DNA from 2 places in the Microbacterium sp. KSW4-4 genome. Region 1 is predicted to be linked to the other one. Evidence: riboswitches for the same ligand, from Rfam matches in the RefSeq annotation. Region 1 holds a riboswitch; the other holds the start of a gene.
What was found. A riboswitch is a leader RNA that binds a small molecule or an ion and turns the genes downstream of it on or off. The one in region 1 is predicted to bind thiamine pyrophosphate.
Positions count from the first base shown of each region.

Region 2: linked by a shared signal. The riboswitch ahead of KZC57_RS08475 (ECF transporter S component) and the one ahead of thiM (hydroxyethylthiazole kinase) in region 1 are both predicted to bind thiamine pyrophosphate.

Region 1 covers NZ_JAHWXJ010000001.1:884,442-887,837, forward strand. The annotation lists gene KZC57_RS04395 (bifunctional hydroxymethylpyrimidine kinase/phosphomethylpyrimidine kinase) at 1-559, opposite strand, end outside; gene thiM (hydroxyethylthiazole kinase) at 556-1,404, opposite strand; TPP riboswitch at 1,395-1,488, opposite strand; gene KZC57_RS04405 (NAD-dependent epimerase/dehydratase family protein) at 1,496-2,467, opposite strand; gene pheT (phenylalanine--tRNA ligase subunit beta) at 2,719-3,396, opposite strand, start outside.
Region 2 covers NZ_JAHWXJ010000001.1:1,691,539-1,694,934, reverse strand. The annotation lists gene KZC57_RS08485 (ABC transporter ATP-binding protein) at 1-191, shown strand, start outside; gene KZC57_RS08480 (D-alanyl-D-alanine carboxypeptidase) at 250-1,737, opposite strand; TPP riboswitch at 1,808-1,917, shown strand; gene KZC57_RS08475 (ECF transporter S component) at 1,910-2,551, shown strand; gene KZC57_RS08470 (ABC transporter ATP-binding protein) at 2,551-3,396, shown strand, end outside.

The DNA.
Region 1 (3,396 bases):
CCGCACCGGCCGCGCGCAGCGCCGCCGTGTCGTCGAGGTCCACCCCGCCGATGGCGACGCACGGCAGCGCACTGCGCGCGGCGAACGCGGCGAAGCCGTCGATGCCGAGCGGGTCCGGATGGTCGGGCTTCGTGCGCGTGGGCCGGACCACGCCGACGCCGAGGTAGTCGACCGTCCCCGGCGGAAGCGCGTTCACGGCATCGAGATGGGCAGCGGTGTTCGCCGTGAGCCCGATCAGCGCCTCCGGGCCGAGAAGTTCGCGCGCGCGGAGCACCGAGGCATCCGCCTGGCCGAGGTGCACCCCGTCCACCCTGGCACCGCGGCGACGGGCCTCGACGGCGGCGTCGAGGCGATCGTTCACGACGAGCAGCGCGCGACCGTCGATGGCCACGGACAGGGCGAGGAGCTGGTCGACCGTCTCCTCGTCCGTCGCCTCCTTGTCGCGGAGCTGCACGATGCGGACCCCACCCGCCACGGCCTCGCGGACGGTCTCGACCACCCCACGAGCACCGCACAGCGACCGATCGGTGACGAGGTAGAGGGACAGGTCGACGGTCATCGGGCCTCCTCCTCAACGCGGGCGCGGGCCTGGAGATCCGCCGGGGTCACGGCGGACAGGGCGTCGAGCAGTCCGACGGCGAAGCTGCCCGGTCCGCGGGAGGTCTCCGCCGCCTGCTCGGCCGCGACCGTGTAGACGAGGGTCGCCGCGGCCACCGCCGTCCGCGCGTCGGTCTCGGTACCGCGGGCCGCCCCGAGGAAGGCCGCCATCACCGCGCCCAACGCGCAGCCGCCGCCGGTCACCCGCGTGAGCAGCTCGTGCCCATTCGCGATGCGGATCACGCGCTCCCCGTCGGTGAGGAGATCGACCGGGCCGGAGACGGCGACCACGGAACCGTGCCGGACGGCGAGCTCCCGCGCCGCCGCGGCCGCCGCCTCGGTCCCGTCCGTCGCGTCGACACCGCGGCCTCCGCTGCTGTGTCCGGCCAGCGCGAGGATCTCCGACGCGTTGCCGCGGATGGCGGTCGGGCGCAGCGCGACCAGCTCGTGGGCCAGCGCCGTCCGCACCGGGAGGGTGCCGATCGCGACGGGATCGAGCACCCACGGCGTGCCGGCGGCGCGCGCTCCGGCCACGGCCTCCCTGCTCGCCTCCCGCTGCTCCGGGGTCGGCGTCCCGAGATTGACGAGGAGCCCCGAGGCGGCAGCGGCGAACGGCTCGGCCTCGCCGACGATGTCGACCATGGCCGGCGCCGCCCCGAGCGCCAGCAGCACGTTGGCGGTGAAGCCCGTCACGACGGCGTTCGTGACGCAGTGCGTCAACGGCGGCGCAGCCCGGACCTCCTCCCGCAGCCTTCCCGCCGTGGCGGCGAGGTCGAGGACGGATTGCGGACGCACAGGATCGCTCATTGCGACATCCCTTCGCTAGTACGAACTAGATCAGGTTCGACGGGTGTGATCTCAGCCGCGGATGCGGCACCCCGTGTCACTGCCTCGCAGTCTAGCGAGCGAACGCATCGAGCAGCGCCCGCTCCTCCGTCCGCGTGAGTCCGGCGCGGCGCTCCCTGTCCACTCCCCGATCGCGCTCGTCCGCCACGACGCTTTCCGCCGTCTCGTCGAGGGGGCGGAGGGTGCCTCCGCTGCGGCGATACCGCGCGTTCGAGCGGGTCATGAATCCGCTCATCTCGGGTGGCAGCCACAGCGGCAGCGAGCGCAGCCCCGCCCAGTACGCGACACCCTCCGCGACGAGACGGTCCTCCGTGCCGACGACGAGCGGCCCGGTGTGTCCGGTGGCCGCGCGCACGGTCCGCAGCACGTCGTCCAGCTCGCGCACGTCGCCGATCGCGTTCACGGTACCGGTGACGGTGGCGGACACGACGAAGGCGGCGACATCCTCGACGTCGATGACCTGCGCCGTGCGCCCGTCGAGGGGCGGGAGCAGCACCGGCTCGTCCAGCGCCCGGAGGAACGCCGCCGCCCAGTAGCCGAAGCGATCGCTGGGGTCGCCGGCGCCGACGATGAGGCCGGGACGGACGAGGAGCGCGCGGTCGCCGAGGCTCGCCTGCACGGCGTCCTCCGCCGCGACCTTCTGCCGCGCGTAGTCGTCATCTTCACCGGCCTGCGCGGCCGGGTGCCGCGGGGCCGACTCGTCCGTCCCGACCGTCTCGTCGTCGCGGTAGACCGACATCGACGAGATGTACGTCCACCGGGCGGCCCGGTCGCCGAGCGCACGGACCGCCCCGGAGACATGAGCGGCGCGGGAGGAGACGTCGACGACGTGATCCCAATCGGTGCGCGAGACGACGTCGTAGGCGGCCTCCTCATCCCGGTCCGCCAGCACGAGGGTCGCTCCCGGCGGCGCCGGGCGTCCGCCGCGGGCGAGGCAGGTCACGGACGCTCCCGCTCCCAACGCGTGCGCGGCGATGCGCCCCGACAGCCATCCGGTTCCCCCGAGGATCAGCACATCCGTCATGTGCCCATGTCATCAGGATCGACGACTCGGGGGAAGGGCCTCCGCTCAGAGCGGAGCAGGACAGGCCCTCACGCGATCACAGGCCCTCACGCGATCACAGGCCCTCACGCGATCACAGGCCCTCACGCGAGCGCAGCCGACCACGCGAACCCAGGCCATCACGCGAGTACAGGCCACCGGCACTGCTGTCGCCTGATGCCGCGCGAGCGCCTGATGCCGCGCGGCCTCCAGGAAGCCGCGCGGCATCGTGATCAGTCGCGGAGGGCGGCGCCGAAGCGGTCCGCGGCGACGGCGACGCCCGCCATCTTCGCCTCGGAGGCCTCCGCGGCCGTGAGCGTGCGGTCGTCGGCGCGGAAGCGTAGCGCGAACGTCAGCGACTTCGATCCCTCGGGCACACCCTCGCCGCGGTAGTCGTCCACCAGCCGGACGGACTCCAGCAGGGCACCCGCGCCCTCGGCGAGAGCAGCGCGGACCTCGCCTGCCGGTACCTCGGCCGGGAGCGTGAGCGAGACGTCCTGCGTCGCGGCCGGGAACGTGGAGAGCGATGCCGCCACGATGCGTCCTCCGGCGAGCGTGAGCAGCCGGTCGAGGTCCAGCTCCAGCACGGTGGCGCGACCCGGCAGGTCGGCCTCCTCGGCGACGGCGGGATGCAGCTCGCCGACGTAGCCGATCTCCTCGCCGCCGGCGACCAGCGCACCGGTACGTCCGGGGTGGAGCGCGGCGCGCTGCGTCTGCACGACGTCGATCTCGATGCCCGCGGCGGCCCCGATCACGCGGACCGCGTCGAGCGCCTCGACGAGTCCGGCGGCCTCGGCCGCACGCCCCGGCTGACGCGGCGACACGTTGCCGGTCAGCAGCACCGCGACGTGGCGCTCCTGCGGGGGGATGGAGGCGTCGAGCGCGGCGAGCACCTCATCAGACGGCCGGAC
Region 2 (3,396 bases), 810 kb from region 1:
CCGAAGCGGCTCTCACCGGATCCTCGCCGGTCGTCGTGACCGGCGACGCGGACGAGGAGGCGAGCGCGCAGGAGCAGGCGGCGGACGCGGTGGCCGGAGCGGCGGTCGGCGCCCAGCTCCCGGCGGCCGAGACCGCAGCGGCTCGGGCACTTCTCGACGACGGCGCTGACGGCTCCACGTCTCCGTCCTGACCCGCCTCACGCACGACGCCCCACTCCGGATCCGGAGTGGGGCGTCGTGCGTGAAACCTCAGTCGTCTCCGGCGATGCCGAGGAGTTCGAGGGGGTGGGTCAGTCGCCACCATGGGCTCGGACCGTCCAGGTCCTCGTCGAGGACGAGGGCGGTGTCCGTGCTGTCGACGGGACCGGTCGTGGTCAGGGTGCCGACCGTCCCGTCCGCTTCGCGTTCCTCCCCGAGATCGAACACCGGCGTCGCCGTCGCGCTCGCTCCGTTCCACAGCACGACATCGGCGTCCTCACCGGCGACCACATCGACGCGCTCGCCCCAGACGGTGAGGACGCGCCCGACCACCGTGCCTGCCGGGACGGCCGGGCCCTGGGCCTGCAACGCCGCTTCCGTCTGAGCGAACAGGGCGCGGGTGAGGGCGAGGCGCGCCTCGTCGTCCTCCTGGTTCAATGCCGCGGCGTAGAGCCGGACCGTCGCGTCGCCGATGACGACGTCCTTGGCGGTCAACAGGTTCCAGCCGACGAGGGTGCCCGTCTTGATGCCGACGACTCCCGGATCGGCGAGCATGCCGTTCGTGTTCTCGACCGTCCCGGCCCCCGGCAGGTCGACGGACCGGGTACCCACGATCTCGGCGAACACCGGATTCCGCATCGCCATCTCGCCCAGGGCCACGAGGGCCTCCGGGGTGGCGACGTTGCGCTCGTCGAATCCGGACGGCGTGACCACGGTGATGCCGGAGAGTCCGCGCTCGCCGAGCCAGACCTCGGCCGCGGCGGCGAATTCGCGGTCGGACCCCCAGATCTCCGACGCCAGCCGGTCGATGTAGTTGTTGGCCGAGCCGAGCAGGGTGCCCTGCAGAAGCTGGTACTCGGTCAGCACTCCGCCCACCGGCACATCGAGCGCCGACTGATTGGCGATCCGATAGTCCCAGTAACGGACGCTGTCGGCGTAGGTGAAGGAGAACTCCGGGCCCTGTTCGCCGGGGGCCAGCGGCAGCCGGTCCAGCACCATGAGACTGCTGACGACCTTCGTGATGCTCGCGATGCTCACCGGCGCGGTGGTCGACGCCGCGGTGGTCATCCCGGCGATGCCGACCGCCCCGTCGCCGACCGCCGGCCAGGCGAGCGCGGCGGTGGGGGCGGCGACCGGGGTGAACTCGACCGCCTGGACGGTCGGGGCGACCTCGTGCAGCGGCCAGAGCAGCGTGGTGCCGGCGTAAAAGGCGATGAGGCCGGCGAGGACGCCGAGGGGGACGAGCAGGCCGGGTCCGGCGATCGCCGGGCGCAGCCGGGCGTCGCGCAGCAATCCCGTCTCCTCCTCCGTGCCGGCCGAGGCATCGAACTCGGGCGTCGATGACGCCGCAGCGACGATCGACGGGTCCACCCAGGTCAGCGCGGTCGGCGGTGCCGAGGCATCGGCCCACGCCGCAGCTTCCGGAACCGGACCCGGCTGATCGTCCGCGGGCGCGGCAGAGGCGGGTGCGGAGTCTTCGGGCCGCGCGTCGACGCCCACGCCGCCGGACGCCTCTTCAGGGGGATCGGAAGCGGTCACTCGCTTACGGTACCGAATCCGGCCCCGAATCCGCCGTGCGCGGCGCGGGACGCGCGGACGGTAGGATCGACAGCACAACCACGGGAGTCCGGCGAGCCGGGCTGAGAGGGAGCGAATCGCGCTTCGACCGTCGAACCTGATCTGGGTCATGCCAGCGCAGGGAGGAGTTCACATGAGTACGTCCACGTCCGCATCCCCGTCGAGGAACACCACGGCCGCTCCGGCGCGCGGCTACCTGCGCTGGCGCGTCATCGACATCGTCGTCGCCAGCGTCCTCGGTGTCGCCGCCGGTCTGATCTTCCTGGCCTGGAACGTCGGATACCTGGGGCCGAAGGCCCTGCTCGAGCCGCTGCTTCCCGGCCTCCAAGGGCTCCTCGACGGCCCGTGGCTCTTCGCGGGTGTGCTCGGCGGGCTCATCATCCGCAAGGCGGGTGCCGCGATCTACGTCGAGCTGCTGGCCGCCGTCGTCTCGGCGCTCATCGGCAACCAGTGGGGCGGCTTCCTCACGCTCGAGGCGGGTCTCGTGCAGGGCCTCGGCGCCGAGCTGGTCTTCTTGCTGTTCTTCTACCGCCGCTGGTCGCTGCCCGTCGCGATCCTCGCCGGGGCCGGTGCCGCGCTCGCGGGCGGCATCAACAACCTCGTCCTCTGGTATGCCGGGTCCGGTCCCGCCTTCACGACGATCTACCTCCTCAGCACCGTGATCTCCGGGGCGGTCGTCGCCGGTGCGCTGTCGTGGGTGCTCGCCCGCGGCATCGCGGCGACCGGGGCTCTGGACCGCTTCGGCTCCGGGCGCGAGGCGCGCGTCCGCGTCTGATGTCCGCGCAGTTCGCTCCCGCCGGCGTCGAAGCCCGCGGCTGGGGTTGGCGACACGCGAGCCGCCACGCCTGGGCGCTGCGCGACGTCTCGTTCCGCATCGAGCCCGGCGAGCGCGTGCTCGTGCTCGGCGCCTCCGGCGCGGGGAAGTCGACGCTGCTGCACGGCCTCGCCGGTGTGCTCGGCGGTGAGGAGGAGGGGGAGAGCGAAGGCGCGCTGCTCGTCGGCGGCGACCCCGCCGCGGCGACCCGCGGGCGGGCCGGGCTCGTGCTCCAGGATCCCGACTCGCAGGTGATCCTCGCCCGTGCCGGCGATGACGTCGCTTTCGGGTGCGAGAACCTCGGTGTGCCGCGTGCCGAGATCTGGCCCCGCGTCGAGGCCGCGATGGCCGGCGTCGGACTGGAAGTGCCGCTCGATCACCCGACCGCGGCGCTCTCCGGCGGTCAGAAGCAGCGGCTCGCCCTGGCCGGCATGCTGGCGATGGGCCCCGGGCTGGTGCTGCTCGACGAGCCGACGGCGAACCTCGATCCGGAGGGCGTGCGCGAGGTTAGGGATGCCGTCGAGCGGATGCTCGCCACGCGTCCCGCCACCCTCGTGGTCGTGGAGCATCGGCTCGAGGTGTGGTTGCCGCTCCTCACGCGGGTGATCGTGCTGGGTGCCGGCGGGGTGGTGGCGGACGGCACTCCCGCGGATGTGCTCGGCGCGCAGGGCGAGCGTCTGGCCGCGGACGGCGTCTGGGTGCCCGGCCGACCGCCCGCCGAGCCGCCGGCACCGCGGACGGCTCCCGGGGAGGTGCTGCTGTCGGCCCGCGGGCTCGCGGTCGCACGGGTGAAGGGGCGCCCCGTG